DNA from 3 places in the Arthrobacter sp. FX8 genome. Region 1 is predicted to be linked to each of the others. Evidence: predicted binding sites of a transcription regulator. Region 1 holds the regulator's gene; each other region holds the start of a gene.
What was found. The regulator HrcA, encoded in region 1, represses chaperone genes, less so after heat shock. The targets are predictions, from matches to a motif close to TTNGCACTCGNNNNNNNCGAGTGCNAA.

Region 1 (5,578 bases):
TCGGGTTGTACGTCCACATCCCGTTCTGCGCTGTGCGCTGCGGCTACTGCGACTTCAACACCTACACCGCCACGGAACTTGGCGGCGGAGCGTCCCAGGACGCATACGCCCAGACCGCCGTGTCCGAGGTGTCGCTGGCGGCTGCTGTGCTGTCACGTTCAGGGCTGCCGGACCGGAAGCTCAGCACCGTCTTCTTTGGCGGCGGCACGCCCACGCTGCTGCCGGCCGATGACCTCGCCCTGATCCTCCGGGCCGCCATTGACCAATGGGGCATTGACGACGGCGCCGAGGTCACCACCGAAGCCAACCCCGATTCCGTCACGCCGGAGTCCCTTGCCGTCCTCAAGGACGCCGGGTTCACCAGGGTGTCCTTTGGGATGCAGTCCGCGGTTCCGCACGTGCTCAAGGTGCTGGACCGGACCCATACGCCCAGCCGGGTGCCGCAGGTGGTGCAGTGGGCGCGCGAGGCAGGACTGGCTGTCAGCCTGGACCTGATTTACGGGACGCCGGGGGAGTCGCTGGCCGACTGGCGGCACTCCCTCGAAACGGCGCTTTCCTACGGGCCGGACCACATCAGCGCCTACGCGCTGATCGTTGAGGAGGGCACCAAGCTGGCCGCGCAGATGCGCCGCGGCGAAGTCCCGGGAATCGACGACGACGACCACGCCGACAAGTACGAGCTCGCCGACCAGCTGATCACCGAAGCCGGACTTGGCTGGTACGAGGTCAGCAACTGGGCGCGGACTCCGGAGCAGGCCTGCCGCCACAACCTCGCATACTGGCGGGGTGACGACTGGTGGGGCATCGGCCCGGGCGCGCACTCACACATGGGCGGGGTCCGCTGGTGGAACGTCAAGCACCCGTCCGCTTACGCGAACCGGCTGTCGCAGGGGCTTTCGCCCGCCGCCGGCAGGGAAACCCTGGACGCGGAAACAAGGAACCTGGAGCGGGTCATGCTGGAGGCCCGCCTCCAGTCGGGACTGGATGTCTCAACGCTGAGTGCCGGGGGACGCCACGAGGTGGCTGGACTGATCGCAGCCGGCCTGGTTGATCCTGCTGCCGCATTCCGCGGACGCCTGGTCCTGACCCTCAAGGGCAGGCTCTTGGCAGACGCAGTAGTCCGCCGCATCCTGCCGGACTAGAGCCGGCCCGCGGGCAGTTGCCCTTACTTGATCCAGCGCAGGTTGTACTGGTAGCGGTGCGGCTGGCCCCGGTTGACGTGGATCCCTGCCGCGACGGAGAAGCACGTGAGCGCCACCCAGATCAGCGTGGCAATGACCGCGAAGATGTTCCCGACGTAGGGGACGAACACCAGGATGTTGGCCAGCACCGCGGCGATGGTGGGCGGCAGGCTGAAGTTCAGCGCTTCCTTGGATTCCTGGGCGGTAAATGGCCCGCGGTCACGGAAGATCAAGTAGATCAGCAGCGAGGGGACGCACCCCAGGATCCCGCCGAAGTGCGCCAGCGTCGCCCACTGGCGGTCTTCGCTGGCCGTAAGCGGCAGGGCGTTGGCGGGGACGCCATGGTACTCGGAACGGCCCTGGCCGTCCCTGTGATCACGTGCGTTTTCTGCCACAGTCTGTTCCTTCGAAGGTGCAAGTGGTGCTGACTACAATTCCGGCGCGGTGCGCAGTGCCTCAGGAAACAAGGAACCGCACTACCAAGAATACTGGTTCCCGGGACGCCGTCCGCCCTTCACGGCACGGTCAGGAAATCGATGACTTCCTCGACCCTGCCCAGCAGCGACGCTTCGAGGTCCGCGTACGTGCGCACGGCGCCCAGCAGCTTCTGCCATCCCAGGCCGACATCTTCCTTGGTGGCGTGGGGCCAGCCGAAGGCTTTCAGGATCCCCGTCTTCCAGTCCTGCCCGCGGGGCACGGCCGGCCATTTGTCGATGCCAAGGACAGCGGGCCGGATCGCCTGCCAGACGTCCACGTAGGGGTGACCGACGATCAGGACGTTGCCTGCGGCGCCCGGGGAGGCCATGACGGCATCCGCGATGCGGGACTCCTTGGAGTCAGGAACCAGGTGGTCCACCAGGACGCCAAGACGGCGGCCAGGCCCCGGCCTGAAGTCCGCGACGGCTGCGGCAAGGTCGTCAATGCCGTGCAGGGGCTCGACGACGATGCCCTCCACCCGGAGGTCGTCTCCCCAGACCTTTTCCACCAGTTCGGCGTCGTGCTTGCCTTCCACCCAGATCCGGCTGGCCTTGGCCACCTGGGCGCGTTGTCCGGCGACCCGAACGGACCCCGAGGCCGTCCTGCCCGCCGCGGGACCGGCAGCGGCCGGCCGGGGGGCGGGTGGCATCAGCCGGATCGGCCGGCCCTCCAGGAGGAAGCCGAACCCAAGGCGGAAGGAACGCGATTTTCCCCTGCGGTCCTCCAGCGCCACCACATGCATGCCGCCGGATTTCTCCACCCGGGTCACGGCACCCACCCAGCCCGACTGCACTTCCTCGAGCACCATGCCGCGCTCCACGGGGACCTCAGGCAGTTCCGTCCGGGCGGGAGCGGATATGCCGCGTGGGCCCCAGTTCCGGTAATCCATGGATTTGATCCGCCTAGCGCTAGTGTTCAACTCCGCAATTTCGCCCGGAGCGGTACCAATGCTAACAACGGGCCGAGGCATAATAGACTGTTAGCACTTAGGCATGTCGAGTGCTAACCCTGGGTTGCATCGGGAGGGGCATGCGCCCCGAACCATGGATGGAGGTGGAGAGTGAGCGAGCCACGCAAGCTGGAAGTACTGCGGGCCATCGTGGAGGACTACGTCCACTCCCGCGAGCCGGTTGGGTCCAAGGCCCTGGTGGAGCGGCATCATCTTGGTGTTTCCAGCGCCACCATCCGCAATGACATGGCCGCACTGGAGGACGAGGGGCTGATCACCGCCCCGCACACCAGTGCCGGCCGGATTCCCACGGACAAGGGCTACCGGCTCTTTGTGGACCAAATCTCGGCTGTCAAGCCGCTCTCGGCCGCCGAACGCCGCGCCATCCAGTCCCTGCTCGAAGGCGCGGACGACCTCGACGACGTGCTGGAGAGGACCGTCCGGCTGCTGTCGCAGCTGACCAACCAGGTTGCCGTGGTGCAGTATCCGCACCTGAGCAGGGCACTGGTCCGGCACATCGAATTCGTCCTGCTCGCCCCGCGCAAGGTCCTCGTCGTCCTGATCGCCAACAGCGGCAAGGTGGAGCAGCGGGTGATCGACGTCGGGCAGGACCTTGGCGACGACGCACTGGCCGAACTGCGCACCCGGTTCCTCGGTGCACTGGGCGGAACACCGCTGCGCCAACTGGCCCAGGCGCTGCCCGCCGTCGTCGCCGCCACCCCGCACCCGCAGCGGCAGGCGGCACACGCATTGGCGCTCGGACTGGAGGGCCTGGCGCAAAACAGCCGGGAGGACCGGATGGTCATGGCCGGCACCGCCAATCTGGCCAGGTCCAACGTCGACTTCCCCCTCAGCATCGGCCCGGTGCTCGAGGCGCTGGAGGAACAGGTGGTGATGCTGCGGCTGTTGAGCGAAATGGCCCAGGACCACCGCGGCGTCGCTGTCAGCATCGGACGGGAGAACCCGTACGACGGCCTTGCCGAGGCCTCCGTGGTGGCCACTGCCTACGGTCCGGACAGCTCGGCGAAAGTAGGCATCCTCGGGCCCACCCGGATGGATTACCCCACCACCATGGCCGCCGTCAGGGCAGTGGCGCGCTACCTTTCCAGGATTTTGGGGCCCTGACTCTTGGCCGCCGGAGCGCGCTTCGGCCGGAAAGCAAGAGCTGGGCCGCCCAACTGAACGCAGTACAACAAGGAAGAGATACGAACTTTGAGCAGCCACTATGACGTCCTTGGAGTCTCACCCGAAGCGACGGGTGAAGAAATCAAAAAGGCCTACCGCAAGCTGGCCCGCACCCTTCACCCGGACGTAAACCCCGGTGCGGACGCATCGGAACGGTTCAAGGCAGTAACTCACGCCTACGAGGTGCTTTCGGACCCCCAGAAGCGCCGGATCTACGACACCACCGGCAATGAGAACGGCACCGACAACGGTTTCGGCGGCGCAGGCTACGCGGGCCAGGGCTTCGCGTTCCAGGATATTTTCGACACCTTCTTCGGCGCCGGCGGCACGTCCGGTCCGGCTTCCCGTGTCCGCCGCGGCCAGGATGCCCTGATCAGCGTACGGATCGACCTCCGCGACGCCGTGTTCGGCGTGAACAAGAAACTCGAAGTGGACACCGCCGTGGTCTGCCCCACCTGTGACGGATCCTGTTGCCGCCCCGGCACCCATCCGGAACGCTGCGACATCTGCGGCGGCAGCGGACAGGTCCAGCGGGCCGTCCGCTCCATCCTCGGCCAGGTCATGACGGCCGCCCCCTGCGGCACCTGCGAAGGTTTCGGCACCGTCATCAAGGATCCCTGCAACGAGTGCAGCGGCCAGGGCCGTATCCGCAGCCGCCGGTCGCTGACCATCAAGGTCCCTGCCGGTGTGGCCACCGGAACCCGGATCCAGCTCTCCGGCCAGGGCGAGGCCGGCCCCGCGGGCGGTCCGGCCGGCGACCTGTACGTGGAGATCCGCGTCAACAATGACGCCACCTACGTGCGGGAGGGCGACGACCTGCACGCCACCCTGCACATCCCCATGACGGCAGCCGCCCTGGGCACGGATGTCAGCCTGGAAACCTTCGACGGCACGCAGGAGATCGACGTCAAGCCCGGTACCCAGTCGGGGGAGATCATCACCCTGCGCGGCCTCGGCGTCACCCACCTGAGGGGCTACGGCCGCGGCGACCTGAAGGTCCACCTCCAGGTGGACACCCCGGCCAAGCTCGACCCCGCGCAGGAGGACCTCCTGCGCCAACTGGCCAAGCTCCGTGGTGAACAGATCACCGAGGGCAAGCTCGCTGCCAGCGGCGGCATGTTCGCCAAGCTCCGGGACCGGCTCGGTAACCTGTAGCGGTGAGCAACCCCGTCTTCTTCACGCCCCCCGGTTCGCTGGCCGGGATGGCGGCCGGCCAACTCTTTGTCCTCGACGGGGCGGAGGCGCGGCATGCCGTCACCGTCAAACGGCTGTCTCCCGGCGAAGCGGTGGACATCGTCGACGGCGCCGGCACCCGGATGACCGGGAAGGTGGTGTCCGCCGCTCCCTCCGCACTCGAGGTGGAATGCGGGACGCTGACCGTCGAAGACAGGCCGGACGTCCGGCTGGTGCTGGTCCAGGCCCTCGCCAAGGGGGACCGCGACGAGCTGGCCATCGAGACGGCCACGGAACTGGGCATCGACGCCGTCATACCCTGGCAGTCCGAACGGTCAATCGTCCGCTGGAAGGGCGACCGCGCAGCCCGGGCCCATGCCAAATGGGAATCCTCCGTGGCCGCGGCCGCCAAGCAGGCACGGCGCGCCTGGATCCCCGAAGTGCGGTCCGCCGTCGACACTGCCGGGCTTTCCGCTGCCGTGGAAGCTGCCGACCTCGCTGTCATCCTGCATGAGGACGCCGTTCGGCCGCTGCGCACCGTCCTTGAAGCATGGCAAGGGAAAGCAGGCTCCGGACCCCGGGAAATCCTGCTCATCGTCGGTCCGGAGGGCGG
Region 2 (5,578 bases), 710 kb from region 1:
GCCCAGCAGGCCCTCCGGGACTTCTTCCGCGGTGAGGGCGAAGGAACGGTGGTCGGCCCATTTGCCGTTGATGTGCAGGAAACGGGGCCGGTACCCCTCGTCCCGGAATCCCAGCTTTTCCACCACCCGCAGGCTGGGTCCGTTCTCGGGCCGGATATTGATTTCCATCCGGTGCAGGCCGAGGGTCCTGAAGCAGTGGTCCGTCACCAACGCCACGGAGGTGGGGGCGATCCCCCGTCCAGCCCGTGCCTGGTCAACCCAGTAGCCAAGGGTTGCCATCATGGCCGAACCCCACACGATTGACGACACGGTCAACTGGCCCACGATGGCGGGGCTGCTGAGGCCCGACCTCCACTCGGTAATAAGGAAGGGCAAAGCTGTGGCCTGCGCGGCCTGCACTTTGAGCGACCGGACCATGTGCCGGTAATCGGGCAGCCCACCGCCCGGATCCGGATTGGAGGCCTCCCACGGCTGCAGCCACTCACTGTTACGCGAGCGCACCTCCATCCATTCATTCTTGTCGCGGTACCGGATGGGCCGCAGGACCAAGTCGCCGCACTCCAGGGTGACCGGCCAGATGGGACCACTGCGCATGGCGCTAGCGGGAAAGGTCCGAGGTGAAACCTGGCAGCCATTCCCGCAGGCCCGGGCCCAGGTCGTCGCTGTCGATGGCGAGCTGGATGCAGGCCTTGAGGTAGCTGAGTTTGTCGCCGGTGTCGTAACGCCGGCCCCGGAACACGACCCCGTACACCCCGTGCCCTTCACCATCACCGGAGGCAAGTTCCTGGAGGGCATCCGTCAACTGGATTTCCCCGCCCCGGCCCGGTTCGGTGTGTTCAAGGACGCCGAAGACGGCGGGGTGCAGGACATAACGCCCGATCAGGGCCAGGTTGGAGGGCGCTTCCTCGGGTGACGGCTTTTCCACCAGCCGGTTGACGCGGACGTAGTCTTCGCCGTCGATGTCCTGGATGTCCGCACAGCCGTAGGCGCTGATCTCCGACGGCTCCACTTCAATCAGGGCGACGACGGACCCGCCGGTTTTGGCCTGGACGTCAATCATCGTGCTGAGCAGTTCGTCGCGGGCGTCAATCAGGTCATCTCCCAGCAGGACAGCGAAGGCTTCGTCACCCACGTGCTGTTTTGCGCGGAGCACCGCATGGCCCAGGCCGTGGGGGTCGCCCTGCCGGACGTAGTGGATGTCACCCAACTGGCTGGCCGCCTGGATGGACGCCAGCTTCTCCGTGTCCCCTTTGTCCTCGAGCGTTGACTCAAGGGACGGCACGCGGTCGAAGTGGTCTTCCAGGGCCCGCTTGTTGCGGCCCGTAATCATCAGGATGTCGTGGAGGCCCACGTGGACGGCTTCCTCCACCACATACTGGATGGCAGGCTTGTCCACGACGGGGAGCATTTCCTTGGGCATCGCCTTGGTGGCTGGCAGGAACCTGGTGCCCAGGCCCGCGGCGGGAATGACGGCTTTGCGGACTCTGGGGTTACTGGTGTTCACCGGTCTAATCTAACGTCAGCGTCAAGCATTTCAGTAACCACCGGAGCGGCAAGCCCGTGCCGGTGCGGGAAGAACCTCCCAATACGGGGCATTGCAGGAAGGACACCATGCTGCAGGAGACCAACGCAGTCAAGGACGGCATCAGGGCCGCCCACCGCCGGCGGCGGGCAGCGCTGACGCCGGCGCAGCTCGAAGCTGCCGGCGCGGCCCTGGCCGTCCATGGGGAAGCATGGGCGGGGACGGTCACAGGGAAGCACGCCTCGATAGCCTGCGTATACCTTGGCGTGGGACACGAACCGCCCACCCTGCCCCTGATCAACGCCCTGCATCGCAGCGGCCATCAGGTACTGCTTCCGGTGTGCGAGGAAGGCCGCGAATTGAGCTGGGTGTTCTGGACGCCGGAGACCAGCTTCGAGCGCAGCAAATATGCACCAATCCTGGAGCCCACGGGGCACCGTCACGGGCCGGAAACGGCCGGTGGCGCAGCGGTGCTCTTTATTCCGGCCACCGCAGTGGACCTTGCCGGCAACAGGATCGGGCAGGGCGGAGGCTACTACGACAAATTCCTGGGGCACCTGGCTACGGCAGGGAAGGAAATTCCCCTGGCCGCTGTTATCTACGATGACGAATTGCTGCCCGCCGGCCGGATACCGGCCGAGAAGTTCGACCGACCGGTCCCGGCCGTCCTGGCCCCGTCCGGATACCGGCCATTGGCGGGCAACGCCTGAGCCCGTCCATTCGGGCACAGTGATAGAATTAGCACTCAGGCCCTGCGACTGCTAACGGTTTACCCGGTGGCAGCACGGGACCTCTCGTTTGCCCAAGAGGAGGAGCACCAGTGCCAACATATGCTTACGCCTGCAAGGATTGCGGCCACGCCTTCGACATTGTCCAGTCGTTCTCGGACAGCAGCCTGACGTCCTGCCCGGAATGCGAGGGCACGTTGCGCAAGAAGTTCAACAGCGTCGGTGTCGTCTTCAAGGGCTCGGGTTTCTACCGCACGGATTCCCGCGATTCCAAGGGCAGCTCCGTCTCCCCCGCACCCGCAGCGACGCCCGCTGCCACCCCCGCCGCGTCGGCGCCGGCAGCAGCTGCCGCCAGCTAAGCAGCCCAGGACTTTACGACGGCGGCCGGACGCTCCCTGCGTCCGGCCGCCTTTGTCCACATAGCCGCCGTCCGGGCTCCCGTGCCGCTTTGGCGTCACCTAGCGTGGGCGCATGCCAGTACTCTTCCGACGTCGCCGCGACGGTCTCCGGTTCCCCAGCCATGTCCATGCTGCAGGTGCCCGTAACATCCCCCGCCGCCCCGGACGGCGTCCCCTGCACTCGCGGTTTGCCGGCTGGCTCAGCCGCAACCGACGCCTCGTAGCGGCCCTGCTCTTGTGCGCAGCTGCAGCAATCGCTGTCCAGCAACTCACTCCCGCCCCGCTCACCACCGTCACGGCGCTGTCCGCTGCCCGGGACCTGCCCGCGGGAACAACGGTAACGGCAGCAGACCTGGCCCAGGTCCAGGTGCCGCCCGGGATGGTGACCGACGGCTTCCTCCGGGATGGATCCGCAACCGCAGGCAAGCAGCTCGCAGCGCCGCTGCGGAAGGGCCAGCTCCTCACCGACGCCCAGCTGCTGGGCCCCGGGCTCCTGGCAGGGACGCCCCCGGTTCGGCCGCGGTTCCCCTGCGGATGGCGGATGCCTCATCCATCCAGCTGGTCTCCCCGGCCAGCTGGTCAACATTGTGCTGACATCAGCCAACGGGTTCGACCAGAAGAGTCCCTCTGAGGTCCTGGCGTCTGCCGTCCCGGTGCTGTGGACCTCGAACAACGGCGGCCAAGGGGGTCAATGGCTCGGCACCACCGAGACCGATGGACTGATCGTGGTGGCAGCCACCGCCGAACAATCACTGCGCCTGGCCGGCGCCTCCACCCAGGGCAGGCTGTTCTTCGTCCTGGTCGGGCCGCCCTGACCTCAAGCGTGGCCCGGATGATGTGGGTCAGCCCCAGTGCGGCGGTTTCTGTTCCTTCAACCAGGTATCGTGATCGTCCTCCCGGTCACCCCAGCTGCGGGCGTCGTCTTCCGCCGCCTTGCTCGGGAGGATCTCGTCGGTGCCCCCGCTGCCGGCCGCGCCCCGGAGAAGGCACCGGCGCTGCGGAATCCGCGGGAGCGGCACCGCGGTCAGTTCCGGCTGCGGCCCCGCTCCTGTTCGCGCCGCCGTTCTTGTCCAGGTCGTCGTTCCTGTTCGAGCCGCCGTTCTTATCCAGGTCGTCGTTCCTGTTCAGGTCGTTCGTGTTCCGGGTGTTGTTCTCGTTCTGGCGCATGTCTTCCTCGGGCCTGTCTTTCCCAGGCTGGTCTTCTCTCGTCGTGGCACCCGCTTCCCTTGTCCCCTGGGCGCGCCGGCCTTGGCTGACAGCCTCGGAAGGCAGGTAGGAAACACCGGCAGCAGGCGCCCCATCAATTCCGTGAAGTGCGTGGTTGAAGTCATCGTCCAGGAATCCTGTGCTGGACGTGGTCCGGCCCGGAAGCACCATCTTCTCAAGTCCCAGGTAACCGGCGATGCGGTCCGCGCAGGACGAGGGGTCCGTGAAGACCTCGATGGTCCACAGCGGCATGTACCGCCATCCCAGGCGTTCCAGCAGTTGCGGCCGCAGCCTGCTGCGCTCACGCACGCTCATGGTGCGGTACTGGGCCGTGCCGTCGGATTCGATGGCCACGGGCCGCGGGAGGTCGGGGTCGTCCTGGCCCATGGTGTTCAGGGGATCCGCCGCGGCAACCACGTCGATGGCGCCGTCGTACTGGTGCCAGACCCTGGCGCCACGGGCCCGCAGCCGGTCCCCCAGGTCCGCTACCAGCGGGTCCGCTCCCAGCGCCTGCTCGCTGGCCGCGGCACGGGACGCGGGAGTCCCGAGATCGGTGTTGCCGGAAATTTCCCGGTCCAGCAGCGTATAAAGATCCACCGCCCCGTGGGTGAGCCTGGTGTGGTCCAGGTCCTCCGGCCGGAAGCAGGTGAGCACGTGCATGGAACGGCGCGCCCGGGTCATGGCCAGGGCAAACTTCTCCCGGCCGCCCTCCGCGGAGAGCGGCCCGAAGTTGTGCAGGGCGCGGCCGTGCGGGGTCCGCCCGAATCCGGGCGAGAAAATGACGTGGTCGCGGACCAGGCCCTGGGCGCGTTCAAGGTCAACTACCCGGAAAGATTCCGGCCCGGCGCCGAAGAAGCCGGCCAGGCCCGGCTGGTTGGACAGCTGGAGCCTGATGGATTCACCAATCCTGGCGGCGTGCCGCAGGCTTGCGGTAACCACTGCCAGCGACGTTCGCGGGCGCAGGCGGGCGTGTTCGAAGACGAGCTCCACCACGCGGTTGACCTCGGCCACCACGGACTCCACGCCTTCGTCGCCGGCACTGGGCAGGCCCGTGCCGTCCGGCAGGTATTCCACCAGCAGCGACCGGTCCAGCCCCGTGGCCGACTGGCCTTCCGGCAGCCGGCGCAGGCCGCCGTCGTAAAAGTTCTTGCTCAGCTGAAGGACCAGGTCCTCGTCCACCGCCCGGTACACCACGTTGAGCCGCCACACCGGAAGCACGGCAGACAATGCCGTGAAGGCACTTTCCACCCGGTGGTGGGCCGACTCGCCGGGCGCCAGCCGTTCCACCCCGACGGTGAAGGTCCGCGGCGTGGCAATGCGCGAGTCGCCAAAGGCAATCACCTGCCGTGCACGGGCGATTGCCGGCAGGACAGCCTGAAGCGAGGTGGCTTCCGCATCGAGGATTACGACGGCGTCGAAGTGCTGTTCCGCCGGAAGCAGGCCCGTCATCAGGTACGGGCTGACAGACCAGACGGGAACCAGGGTGCCGATCAGGTCCGGAGCCTGTGCGGTAAGGGCCGGCAGGGAGACCCGGCCGTCCTTGAGCAGGCTCCGCAGCAGGTCGGCCTGGCGGGGCTGGGCAGCGATGGCTGTGCGCCACCGTTCCGCCAGGTCCCACCGCAGGCGGGCGGCGCCGCTGGCAACGTGGGCGTTGTCCGCCAGCCGGTACTCTGCCTCAAGCTGGCGCAGCGCGTCGCCGTCGGACATGGCCAGGTAGTCGTCAC
Region 3 (5,578 bases), 1.4 Mb from region 1:
ACCGTGTCCCTGCCGGCGGCTGCTGCTCCTGCCCCCGCCGCCGCAACCGGCCGTTACATCGTGCAGTACGCCGCCACTGCCGACCTCGCAGCCGAGGTGTCCGGGCTGCGCGGCCAGGGCCTCGCCGTCGGCCGTACCTTCGAGCATGCAGTCCGCGGCGCCGTCGTCACGGCCAACCCCGCGCAGGCGGCAGCCCTTGCCAGGTCCGGGAAGGTGCTGTCCGTGGAGCCCGACGCCCCCGTCAAGGTTTCCGGGGCCGAGCAGCCCGCCCCCTGGGGCCTGGACCGCGCAGACCAGCGGACCCTTCCGCTCTCCGGTTCGTACTCGTGGACCGCGGCGGGCGCCGGGGTGACCGCCTACGTGGTGGACACCGGCATCCTGGCATCGCACACCGACTTCGGTGGCCGGGTCGCGGCAGGCTGGACAGCGGTGGCGGACGGCAACGGCACCACCGACTGCAACGGCCACGGCACCCACGTGGCCGGAACCGTGGCCGGAGCCACGTATGGCGTCGCCAAGAGCGCCACGCTGGTGCCCGTGCGGGTGCTCGACTGCAGCGGGTCCGGCTACAACTCGGACGTGGTGGCCGGCCTGGACTGGATCGCCGCCAACCATGCGGCCGGAACCCCCGCCGTGGCAAACCTCAGCCTGGGCGGAGCGGCCAGCAGCACCGTGGACGCCGCCATCCAGGCAGTTCTTGACGACGGCGTCACCACAGTGGTTGCCGCAGGAAACTCCGCCGTGGATGCCTGCACCGCTTCGCCCGCCCGCGTCCCCGGGGCTGTCACGGTGGCAGCCAGCGACTCCGCCGACAAGCAGGCCTCGTTCTCCAACTTCGGGTCCTGCGTGGACCTGTATGCGCCCGGCGTCGGCATCACCTCCGACTACTACACCTCCACCACCGCCACCGCATCCATGTCCGGAACCTCCATGGCCGCGCCGCACACCGCCGGAGCAGCCGCCGTCCTGCTGTCGCAGAACCCTGCCCTGGCACCGGCCGACGTAGCAGCGGCACTGGTAGCCAATGCCACGTCCGGCGTCATCGCCGGCGCCTCCGCGGGAACCCCGAACCGCCTGCTGTACACCGGCGCAACGGCACCTGCACCTGCGCCTGCCCCTGCACCCGCTGTCACGTCTGTTTCACCGGCCGCCAAGGCCACCGCCGTGGCAGCTGGAACGAACGTCACGGCCACCTTCAGCACCGCTGTTCAGGGCGTGAGCGCCGGGACGTTCGTGCTCAGGAATGCAGCCGGCAACAGCATCGCGGCCACCGTCACGTACAACGCCACCACCCTGACCGCCACCCTTGACCCGGCAGCAAGCCTTGCCCCCGATGCCAGCTACACCGCAATCCTGACAGGAGGAGCCTCGGCCATCCGCGATGCCGCAGGTACCCCGCTGGCGTCCACCAGCTGGACGTTCACCACTGGCCCCGCGCCCACCGTCACCAGCTACTCGCCGGGCAGCAACGCCCTCCTGGTCCGCAGGAGCAGCAGCATCAGCGCCACCTTCAGCGAGGCGGTCCAGGGCGTTAACACCACCACGTTCACCCTGAAGAACCCGGCCACCGGCGCCGTGGTGGCAGCAACGGCCTACCGCAACGGCACCACCAACCAGTGGATCCTTGACCCCCAGGAGACCCTCGCCGCCAAGACGCGGTACACCGTGACCCTCACGGGCGGGACCAGCGGCATTCGGGACCTGGCCGGCAACCCCCTCGCCAGCCGGAGCTGGCAGTTCACCACCGGCTCCTTCTAGCCGCCTGATGGAGTGAATGGGCCGTGGCCGGGATAATCTTCACCCTAGGCATTCATCACGGCACGCATCTTCCGCGGCGTAGGGACGGGCAGTACATTGGCACAGAAATCAGCAGGTTCCGCAGTCTCTGAACGGAAAGCGGGAAGGTGGCACGCCTTCCACGAGAAGTTCGTGGTGGAGGAACGCTACGTGGACCCTGCCGACCGGCGGGGTCTGTACCGCGCGTCGATCATCCTGGCCGTCGTGGGGCTGGCACTCTTCATTGCCACCCTGGTCAGCGTGGTGCAGGCCGACGGCCTTTCCGTTGCCGACACTCCCGTGCATGACTGGCTGCTGACCACCCGTTCAGCGGCCGTCACTGCCATCATGATCTTCCTGGCGGTGATCTTCGGCCCCATCGCACTGCCCATCATCGTGCTGGTGGTGATCCTTGTCTGGGGATTCGCAGCCAAGCACGCCTGGCGCCCCATCCTGCTCGCCTCCGCGATGCTGACCGGAGTGGTCATCTCGCAGATCATCCTCCACATCGTCCAGCGCTCCCGCCCTCCCGTGGACCAGATGCTGTTCGGCGCGGACCAGACCTTCTCGTTCCCGTCCGGGCACGTCCTGGGGGCCTGCGACTTCCTGCTGGTGGGCGCCTACCTGATTTTCTCCCGGCGCCGGAACCCGCGTGCCGCGGTGTTCGGCTTCATCGGGGCCGGGATCGGCATCATCCTCGCTATCGCCAGCCGGTTGTACCTTGGCTACCACTGGCCCACGGATGCGTTGGCGTCGTTCGCGCTCTCGCTGCTCATCCTCTCCGGGGTCATCGCGCTTGACACGTGGCGGACGGCCAGGATTCCGGGGGAACCGATCACCGGAGAGCTGTCAAGGGCCGAATCCACCGGAGAGTAGGAACTTACCGGGAGCAGTCCAGGAACCGGATCCCGCTTACTGGGCCGCTTCCTGGCCCACTTATTGCGGCCGCGATTTTGCCCGCTTGAGTGCCCGGTGCAGCTTCACGATGGCTGCCTCCAGCTCCAGTACCTTCGCAACGCCCGCCAGGTTCAACCCCTCCTGCAGGAGTTCGCCGATCCGCAGCAGTACGGCAATATCGTCGTCGCTGTACTGGCGCGTGCCGCCCGCCGTCCGCGAGGGCGTCAACAGTCCCTTGGTTTCGTACAGCCTGATGTTCTGCTGTCCGGTTCCCGTGAGCTCCGCCGCCACCGAGATGGCGTACAGGGCCCGTGAACCGGGGGAGCGGCCAGCCCGACCTGCTTCAGGATCCGCCATTCTTTCTCCCAAAAATCGCTTCCGCTGGTACCTTGCTTCAGTTTTGCACGAGTGCTATAAAAAATCTATATCCACCACCATAGATTAATGGAGATGGTGGGTAGCTGCAGATCCAGCACCTGGAAGCTAAAGGAGTGGGAAATGATGTTGATGCGTACGGACCCGTTCCGTGAGCTGGACCGGCTCACGCAGCAGGTCTTTGGAACCTCCGCCCGCCCGGCAGCCATGCCCATGGACGCGTGGCAGGAAGACGGGGAATTCGTGGTGGCGTTCGACCTTCCCGGTGTGAACGTGGATTCCCTGGACCTGAACGTTGAGCGGAACGTCCTGACCGTCCGGGCGGAGCGCAAGGACCCCACGCAGCCCAACGTGGAGCTCGTGGCCTCTGAGCGTCCCCGGGGCGTGTTCAGCCGCCAGTTGATCCTGGGTGACACCCTGGACACTGAGCACATCAAGGCCAGCTATGACCAGGGTGTCCTGACCCTGCGGATTCCGGTTGCCGAGCAAGCCAAGCCGCGCAAGATCGAGATCCAGACCCAGCAGGGCGAGAAGCACCAGATCGGCAGCTAGGACCATTCTTTCGTGCCGGCGCCCCTGACCCTCCGGGCGGGGCGCCGGCGAAACAGGAGGCAGGATGACTGATCTCCCCGACTACTACGCCATCCTGGGCGTAGGCCGGGACGCCGGCCGCCAGGAAATCTCGCATGCCTACCGCGCCCTCATGCGCACCCACCATCCGGATATGGACGGTGGGCGGGCTTACGAAGGCATGGAGACCATGGGGGATACGACGGCGGAGAAGGGCAACACTGCACAGGGGGAGGAACTTCTCCGGATCATGCAGGCGTTTAACGTGCTGCGTGACCCCGGGCGCCGCGCCGACTACGACAGGAAGCTGGCGGCAGCTGCGCCCACCATCATTCCGGTCCGGAAAGTCCGCAGCCGTGGCGGGCAGTCCGGACCTCCCATCCGCGTCACGCCGGTGCGGTGGGAAAGCGGGCCCTGGTCCTGATCCAGGCCCTGGGCCATTGATCCAAGGAGGCGGAAAACTGCATGGGCGACTGGCGGCGCTACGATTCACACCTCATTCCTGCATTCTTCGAACGCTTTGAGCAGCGGTGGGGCGAGGGAACCGCGCCCTTCCTGGACCCGGAGGCGCACGAACAGCCTCTGCCGCGGGCACAGTGGATCAACCCCACCACGGGTGCTGCGCTGGCGGTGGTTCCGGTATGGACCGCCGATGAGAGGCAGCAGCGTTCCTTCGGCGTGTTCTACCTCCCGCCGGGCGGGGACATCTGGGTCCTGCGGCCCGGGTACACCGGCTACCTGGAGCCGTCCGACGACGACACGGAACACCTGGTGACGCTCCGGAATGATGCCTTCCGCAAGGCAGTGGCGCACGCCAAGGAGTTCCTGTTCGGCACCCAGTAGTTGCCGGCGCAGGGAGCGGAGTTGCTGCTCGTCAGCCGACCTCCGCTGTGACATTCTGGGACGTACCCTAACTACCGTGACCAAAGGCTGGACCCCAATGCACATCACCGCCAAGGACCTCGCAGCGCTCATCCCCCGGGGTTCACGCTTGGCGTCGCAACCGCAGCATTCCAGATCGAAGGGGCGCTGGACGAGGATGGGCGGGGACCGGCGGGCTGGGACAGGTTCGCTGCCCGGCCCGGTGCCATCGTTGAGGACCACAGCCCGGTGGTGGCCACGGACCACTACCACCGGATGCCGCAGGACGTGGCCCTCCTGAAGCAGCTCGGCGTTGACTCCTACCGGTTCTCTTTCTCCTGGCCGCGCATCCAGCCGGGCGGCACCGGCCCGGCCAACCGCGCAGGCATGGCGTTCTATGACCGGCTCCTGGACGAGCTCCTGGCCAACGGAATTTCGCCCATGGCCACCATCTACCACTGGGATACGCCCCTGGAACTGGATGAGGCCGGCGGCTGGATGAACCGGGACACCGCCTACCGGCTGGGGGAGTACGCGGCGCTCGTGGCCGATGCCTTCGGTGACAGGGTGGCCCGGTGGGTCACCATCAACGAGCCGGCAACGGTGAGCGCCAACGGCTACTCCCTGGGGCTGCACTCCCCAGGCAAGGAGCTGGCCCTGGGTGCCTTCCCCACGGTCCACCACCAGCTGCTGGGCCACGGGCTCGCCGTCCAGGCCCTTCGCGCGGCGCGGGTGCCCGGCGAAATCGGCATGACCAACGTCTACTCACCCATGGTGCCCAACTCCATCAACCCGCTGGACAAGATCAGCGCGGGACTTATGGACCTGGGGCAGAACCGGCTCTACGCGGACCCTGTCCTGACGGGCAAGTACCCGGACCTCATCCGCGCGGCCAAGTTCTTCAGCTCCTTCGAACATCCCGAAGAGGACATGGAGATCATTTCCCAGCCCCTCGATTTCTACGGGCTCAACTACTACATGCCCACCAAGGTGGCCGTTGGGCCGGGCAACGGCGCCGTGCCGGCCAGCATGGCCGAGGCCATGGGCAGCGACCTCAGCGCGGCCGGAAACGGCGCTACGCCCTTCCACGTGGAGACGT

Region 2: the regulator HrcA is predicted to act here: its motif matches at 2,261-2,287, upstream of OUO20_RS10590 (FmdB family zinc ribbon protein).
Region 3: the regulator HrcA is predicted to act here: its motif matches at 3,062-3,088, upstream of OUO20_RS14115 (Hsp20/alpha crystallin family protein).

Annotation. Positions count from the first base shown of each region.
Region 1 covers NZ_CP113505.1:1,593,111-1,598,688, reverse strand. The annotation lists gene hemW (radical SAM family heme chaperone HemW) at 1-1,142, shown strand, start outside; gene OUO20_RS07235 (DUF4870 domain-containing protein) at 1,166-1,576, opposite strand; gene OUO20_RS07230 (DUF3097 domain-containing protein) at 1,696-2,547, opposite strand; gene hrcA (heat-inducible transcriptional repressor HrcA) at 2,719-3,732, shown strand; gene dnaJ (molecular chaperone DnaJ) at 3,820-4,947, shown strand; gene OUO20_RS07215 (16S rRNA (uracil(1498)-N(3))-methyltransferase) at 4,950-5,578, shown strand, end outside.
Region 2 covers NZ_CP113505.1:2,307,521-2,313,098, forward strand. The annotation lists gene OUO20_RS10575 (GNAT family N-acetyltransferase) at 1-594, opposite strand, end outside; gene galU (UTP--glucose-1-phosphate uridylyltransferase GalU) at 599-1,504, opposite strand; gene OUO20_RS10585 (5-formyltetrahydrofolate cyclo-ligase) at 1,612-2,232, shown strand; gene OUO20_RS10590 (FmdB family zinc ribbon protein) at 2,343-2,609, shown strand; gene OUO20_RS10595 (SAF domain-containing protein) at 2,722-3,279, shown strand; gene OUO20_RS10600 (hypothetical protein) at 3,236-3,463, shown strand; partial or broken gene OUO20_RS10605 (AAA family ATPase) at 3,549-5,578, opposite strand, start outside.
Region 3 covers NZ_CP113505.1:3,021,484-3,027,061, reverse strand. The annotation lists gene OUO20_RS14130 (S8 family serine peptidase) at 1-1,758, shown strand, start outside; gene OUO20_RS14125 (phosphatase PAP2 family protein) at 1,855-2,652, shown strand; gene OUO20_RS14120 (MerR family transcriptional regulator) at 2,713-3,030, opposite strand; gene OUO20_RS14115 (Hsp20/alpha crystallin family protein) at 3,175-3,600, shown strand; gene OUO20_RS14110 (J domain-containing protein) at 3,665-4,042, shown strand; gene OUO20_RS14105 (hypothetical protein) at 4,084-4,461, shown strand; partial or broken gene OUO20_RS14100 (glycoside hydrolase family 1 protein) at 4,559-5,578, shown strand, end outside.